3 regions of the Rhizobium sp. SRDI969 genome follow, and region 3 is predicted to be linked to each of the others. Evidence: predicted binding sites of a transcription regulator. Region 3 holds the regulator's gene; each other region holds the start of a gene.
The links. The regulator HrcA, encoded in region 3, represses chaperone genes, less so after heat shock. The targets are predictions, from matches to a motif close to GTTAGCACTCNCNNNNNGNGAGTGCTAAC.

Region 1 (2,268 bases), 540 kb from region 3:
TGCCGGTCTGGACGACGGCTTCGAGAACCGGCAGCATCGACTGCAGGTTCGACAGCTTCTTCTCGTGGAGGAGAATGAAGACGTCTTCGAGGTCGGCGATCATCTTTTCCGGATTGGTGACGAAGTAGGGGCTGAGGTAGCCGCGGTCGAACTGCATGCCTTCGACGACTTCGAGTTCGGTTTCGGCGGTCTTGGCTTCTTCGACGGTGATGACGCCTTCGTTGCCGACCTTCTGCATGGCTTCAGCAATGTCGAGACCGACCTGCTTGTCGCCATTTGCCGAAATCGTGCCGACCTGTGCAACTTCTTCCGAGGTCGAGATCTTCTTGGCCTTGGCCTGGAGATCCTTCACGACGTCGGCAACAGCAAGATCGATGCCGCGCTTCAGGTCCATCGGGTTCATGCCGGCTGCAACGGCCTTGTTGCCTTCGCGAACGATCGCCTGGGCAAGAACGGTTGCCGTCGTGGTGCCGTCGCCGGCGATGTCGTTGGTCTTCGAAGCAACTTCGCGGACCATCTGGGCGCCCATGTTTTCGAACTTGTCTTCGAGTTCGATTTCCTTGGCGACCGAAACGCCGTCCTTGGTGATGCGCGGAGCGCCGAAGGACTTGTCGATGATGACGTTACGACCCTTGGGGCCGAGCGTGACCTTCACTGCATCGGCGAGAATGTCGACGCCGCGCAGCATCTTTTCGCGCGCGGTGCGGCCAAACTTGATTTCTTTAGATGCCATATTAGTAACTCCTGAATTCGAGTTGTTCGGGCAAAACGCCCGTCAGCCATTTCGGGAAAGCAGGTCGGCCGATCAGCCGATGATGCCCATGATGTCGGCTTCCTTCATGATCAGAAGGTCTTCGCCGTCGATCTTGACTTCGGTGCCGGACCACTTGCCGAACAGGATGCGGTCGCCAGCCTTGACGTCGAGTGCGACGACCTTGCCGGACTCATCGCGTGCGCCGGAGCCGACGGCGACGATTTCGCCTTCCTGCGGCTTTTCCTTGGCGGTATCGGGAATGATGATGCCGCCCTTGGTCTTGGCTTCGGACTCAACGCGGCGAACAACGACGCGGTCGTGAAGGGGGCGGAAGTTGGTGCTTGCCATTGTCTAATCCCTCGATCGAATGACATTCGCGGACCGGAGTGGCCCACATGGACAGATGTTAGCACTCCCTTGCGGTGAGTGCTAGCGACGAGCATTTAGGGATGGCTCCGAAAGGAGTCAATGAGAGCAGTCACGAATTTTTGTGCCGGAATTGTGAAGAGGCCTGAGAATAGTCTGAGATTGCGGCCGAAACGCCGGCGCGGCCGAACTTTGCCGAAGTCGTCCGCCGTCGGCGAGCTGCCGCTTCGGGATAATCGTCAAACCCCTTGCCGATCCGCACACTCGGATCGCCTTCCCGAGTTCTTCGCAGGAGCCGGGCAGCGAAGAAATTTCCTTGCCATCGCCTTGCGCCTTTGCAATGTCACCGGTGACTGAAGCAAATCGGGAAATCGGAATGGCCAAGCGGATAGAAAACTTCTCGGAGATATCAGGTCACTATGATGTGGTGCTCTGCGATGTCTGGGGCGTCGTTCACAACGGCGTCGATCCGTTTCCGAAGGCGGCCGCAGCCCTTGAAGCGGCGCGCGAGAACGGCGTCGCCGTCGTCCTCATCACCAATTCGCCGCGCCTTTCCTGGCAGGTGGTCGAGCAACTGCGCCAGATCGGCGTTCCCGACAGCGCCTATGACAGGATCGTCACCTCTGGCGACGTCACGCGCGGTTTGATCGCCGAAGGGCCGAAGACCGTCTTTCTGCTCGGCCCCGAGCGCGACAAAGCGCTACTCGAAGGCATTGGCGTCGAACGCCGGCCGGCGGGCGAAGCGCAATCGCTGGTCTGCACCGGCTTTTTCGACGACGAGACGGAGAAGCCGGAAGATTACACCGATATTCTTCTCGATTTCAAAGCCCGCGACGTGCCGATGATCTGCGCCAATCCCGACCTCATTGTCGAGCGCGGCCATCGCATCATCCCCTGCGCCGGCGCTATGGCCGCCTACTACCAGCAGCTCGGCGGCAGTACCCGCATCGCCGGCAAACCGCACCGGCCGATCTACAAGGCAACGCTTTCGGCGGCCCGCGAGCTTCGCGGCGATTTCCCGGTCGAGCGCGTCCTGGCGATCGGCGACGGCATGCCGACCGATGTGCGCGGCGCCTTGAATTACGGCCTCGACCTCCTCTACATCAGCGGTGGTATCCACGCCAAGGAATATACTCTCAACGGCGAGA
Region 2 (2,268 bases), on a different replicon from region 3:
AGGTTCGACAGCTTCTTCTCGTGGATGAGAATATAGGGGTCTTCGAACTCGACCCGCATCTTGTCCGCATTTGTCACGAAATAGGGGCTGAGGTAGCCGCGGTCGAACTGCATGCCTTCGACGACCTCGAGTTCGGTTTCGGCGGTCTTGGCTTCTTCGACGGTGATGACGCCATCATTGCCGACCCTTTCCATGGCATCGGCCAAAAAGCGGCCGATTTCGGCATCGCCATTGGCGGAGATTGTGCCGACCTGGGCGATTTCGGAATTGTTGGAGATCTTGCGGGCGTTGGCCTTCAGTTCCGCGACGATGGCGGTGACCGCTAGATCGATGCCGCGCTTCAGGTCCATCGGGTTCATGCCCGACGTAACGGCCTTGGCGCCTTCCTTGACGATTGCCTGGGCCAGCACCGTTGCGGTCGTGGTGCCGTCGCCGGCGATGTCGCTGGTCTTCGAAGCAACTTCGCGGACCATCTGGGCGCCCATGTTTTCGAACTTGTCTTCGAGTTCGATTTCCTTGGCGACCGAAACGCCGTCCTTTGTGATGCGCGGCGCGCCGAACGACCTGTCGATCACGACGTTGCGGCCCTTCGGGCCGAGGGTCGCCTTCACGGCGTTGGCCAGGATGTCGACGCCACGCAGCATCTTCTCGCGGGCTTCGGTGCTGAATTTGATTTCTTTAGCAGCCATGTCCTCACTCCTTCATAGCCAGCCAGAGCAATTCCAGGAAAAGTGCGTTTTCGCTCGGAATTGCGTAAAATAAAAGCTTGGAACGGTTCTGCGTTTCCATGAAAAGCTGAAGCGCTCCAGCATCGACCGATGTCAGCAGGGACCTCAGGCGGCCTGCTTCTTTTCGCCTTGGGCCTCGATGATGCCCATCACGTCGCTTTCCTTCATGATCAGCAGGTCTTCGCCATTGATTTTGATCTCGGTGCCGGACCATTTGCCGAACAGGATGCGATCGCCGACCTTAACGTCGAGCGACTGGATCTGGCCGGCTTCGTTGCGCGCGCCGGGGCCGACGGCGATGACCTCGCCTTCCTGCGGCTTCTCCTTGGCGGTGTCTGGAATGATGATGCCGCCCTTTGTCTTTTCTTGTGAATCGACCCGGCGGACGAGAATGCGGTCATGAAGCGGTCGGAACGACATATCTTCCTCCATCGACAAACAATGATGACGTTGTTCCCGCGGCCGGACCGGATAACCGATCCGGGCGGGTGCAGGTTCGCGCGCGCGCCTTGCGCGAATGATCTGGTTCGAGGGTTCAGCAATTTCAAGAGGCGACGAAAGAAAAATTAGCACTCTCCGCCGGAGACTGCTAACGCCCGACAGGGAACAGACAATCCGCTCCTGCGTTCGAATAAAAAGGCGAATGGCATTGAGGCTTGAATCCGGATTTCGCCATTCCTAGTTCTGTGGTGGCCGAGGCTTGATGAGCTCGGCCACCGTCCCACGTCTTTAGGAGTGAGTGACATGGAAGAGAACACCAAACTGATCAAAGACCTCAGTATCGAGGAACGCGAGGAAATCTTCGTCGATATCGCTCGTACGCTGGAGGACACGGCGCGTGAGGCCCTTGTCGAAGGCAATATGCATTTTGCGGCACTTTCCAACAACATGGCCGAAGCGATCCGCGTCAACGCCGACGAACTCGCCCGTGACGATCCGGAAAATGCCGAGCTGGTATTGCAGCAGGCAACGGCGATGATCTCACAATTCGAAGCCGTGCACCCCTATCGGATGGTGAGCATGGCCGTGCATTGATCGCGCCCCGGGCGATGCGGCTCGCCACCCGCCCAAATCATTCTCTACACGCGCGCGGAACTCTCCTCGTTTGCAGAGGTTATTGGATCACAACATCGAAAGGTGATCCATGACGACTTCTAGATCCAACGTGCCGCCAGAGAGCGGCACGGACGATGCCCGGTCCGCCGATACCGAACGGGCCGAGATCGATCGCCAAAGGGCATTGGCAAACGCCCTGCGCAACGCGAGGTCGGCATCAGATCGCGATAGCGGCACCGTAACCCCAAGCCTGAAGCTTGCAATGGACTATCTTAGCCTCGGTGGCCACCGCCGATCCATGATCGACGACAATATCACCGACGTTCGCCAATGGGATGAGGATCCGCCGGAGGCGGAACGGTTCTGGAAGGAACAGGTGGAAACGCTTCCAAAGGATCAACGCAAACAGGTGGAGGATTTCCTTCCAACCATCAACACGCCTTGAAGAGTCGCTCTTCGGACGGCTCATCCCAATGCGCTTGGA
Region 3 (2,268 bases):
GGTCTCTGCCGAGGAGTCTTCCAGGTAATCGAGATCGATCACCGGCTGGCTGGCGAAGATGCCGCAGGAGATGGCGGCGACATGATCCTTCAGGACCCGGTCGACCTTGATCATGTTGCGGCTTTCCATCCATTTCAGGCAGTCGTAAAGCGCGATCCAGCCGCCGGTGATCGAGGCGGTCCGCGTGCCGCCATCGGCCTGGATGACGTCGCAATCGAGCGTGATCTGCCGTTCGCCGAGCGCCTGCAGGTCGACGACGGCGCGCAGCGACCGGCCGATCAGCCGCTGGATTTCCTGAGTGCGGCCTCCCTGCTTGCCGGCGGCGGCTTCGCGCTTCATGCGTTCGCCGGTCGCCCGCGGCAGCATGCCGTATTCGGCCGTGACCCAGCCCTTGCCGGTATTACGCAGCCATGGCGGCGTCTTTTCTTCGAGGCTCGCCGTGCAGAGTACATGCGTATCGCCGAACTTCACCAAGCAGGAGCCTTCCGCGTGCTTGGAAAAACTGCGCTCGAACGAGACCTTGCGCATCTGGTCGATTTTTCTGCCTGAAGGCCGCATTCTTATCTCCTGGGGTTTATTTGACCGCTTCTACGATTGGCGGCGCTCATTTGCAAATTCCCTTTTGCCACGGGTGTGAGTTTGACTTACTTTTCGGGAAGTATCATCAGCATGGGTTTGAAAGCTTCATGGGCATCAGGTCGACGTCGGTTTCGGATGCCGTAGCTGCGCTGGACGAGCGCTCCAGGGAAATTTTTCGTCGCATCGTCGAAGGTTACCTGGAAAGCGGCGAGCCGCTCGGTTCGCGCAACCTGTCCCGTATCCTGCCGATGTCGCTGTCGCCGGCCTCGGTGCGCAACGTCATGAGCGATCTCGAAGAGCTCGGCCTGATCTATTCGCCGCATGTCAGCGCCGGCCGGCTGCCGACCCAGATCGGCCTGCGCTTCTTCGTCGATGCCTTCATGCAGGTCGGCGACCTCTCCGCCGAGGAGCGCGCCAACATCGACCGTCAGCTGCGGGCCGAAAGCGGCGGCAATCCCGTTGAATCGATGATGAACGAGGCAAGCCGCATGTTGTCGGGCATTTCGCGCGGCGCGGGCCTCGTCATCACCTCGAAAAGCGATCCGGTGCTGAAACATGTCGAGTTCATCCGGCTCGAACCGACAAAGGCGCTGGCCGTGCTCGTCGGCGATCATGATCAGGTGGAAAACCGCATTATCGAGCTGCCGGCGGGCGTCACGTCCTCGCAGCTGACGGAGGCGGCGAATTTTCTCAATGCCCATATGTCCGGCCAGACCCTGCCGGAGCTCCGCAAACAATTGAGCCGCCTGAAGGACGACGTCCGTCACGAGCTCGATGCCCTGTCGCGCGATCTGGTCGAGCGCGGCATTGCTGTCTGGGCTGGGAGCCCGGATGAGGGGAAGCCGACGCAGCTGATCATCCGCGGCCGCGCCAACCTGCTCGAAGGCCTCGCCGGCGCCGACGATCTCGACCGGCTGCGGCTGCTGTTTGATGATCTCGAGAAGAAGGACAGCCTGATCGAGATCCTCAATCTCGCCGAAAGCGGCCCGGGTGTGCGCATTTTCATCGGTTCGGAAAACAAGCTCTTCTCGCTGTCCGGCTCATCGCTCATCGTCGCGCCCTATCGTGACGACGACGATCGCATCGTTGGTGCCGTCGGCGTCATCGGCCCGACGCGGCTCAATTATTCCCGCATCGTGCCGATGGTGGACTATACAGCCCAGCTCGTTTCCCGCCTTTCGCGCAATCAGCTTTGACGCAGCAACCGCCAAGCACGCGGAATTTTCGCTTCTTTGTCACGCAGACTTGATTTTTTTCGGTCAAACCTCGATATCGGGCGCATCTGAAGACACCAACCGGAGACCGTCATGACCGATGACACGACGAAAAACGGACCTGACGCAACTGCGGCCGATGCCGCAGCCGACGCTGCCGCCTACGTCGAGAACGAAACTGCGCAGCAAGAGCCCGCCCAGCCGGACCCAATCGAGCTTCTGAAAGCCGAAAACGGCGAGCTGCGCGACCGCTATTTGCGCCTTGCTGCCGAGATGGACAATCTGCGCCGGCGCACCGAGCGCGAGGTAAAGGATGCCAAGTCCTATTCCGTCGCCGGCTTTGCTCGTGACATGCTCGCCGTCTCGGACAATCTGCGCCGCGCGCTCGATGCCATCCCTCCGGAGACCAAGGCTGCCGCCGATGCCGGCCTGAGCACGCTGATCGAGGGTGTCGAGATGACCGAGCGCGCCATGC

Region 1: a site for HrcA is predicted at 1,160-1,188, ahead of groES (co-chaperone GroES). Genes of this name have one in related genera too.
Region 2: a site for HrcA is predicted at 1,294-1,322, ahead of N2A41_RS26445 (co-chaperone GroES). Genes of this name have one in related genera too.

The regions. Positions count from the first base shown of each region.
Region 1 covers NZ_CP104035.1:546,183-548,450, forward strand. Annotated here, with positions in the region: gene groL (chaperonin GroEL) at 1-733, opposite strand, end outside; gene groES (co-chaperone GroES) at 806-1,102, opposite strand; gene N2A41_RS02625 (TIGR01459 family HAD-type hydrolase) at 1,497-2,268, shown strand, end outside.
Region 2 covers NZ_CP104036.1:487,983-490,250, forward strand. Annotated here, with positions in the region: gene groL (chaperonin GroEL) at 1-689, opposite strand, end outside; gene N2A41_RS26445 (co-chaperone GroES) at 834-1,148, opposite strand; gene N2A41_RS26450 (hypothetical protein) at 1,473-1,763, shown strand; gene N2A41_RS26455 (hypothetical protein) at 1,873-2,229, shown strand.
Region 3 covers NZ_CP104035.1:5,279-7,546, forward strand. Annotated here, with positions in the region: gene rph (ribonuclease PH) at 1-558, opposite strand, end outside; gene hrcA (heat-inducible transcriptional repressor HrcA) at 687-1,775, shown strand; gene grpE (nucleotide exchange factor GrpE) at 1,887-2,268, shown strand, end outside.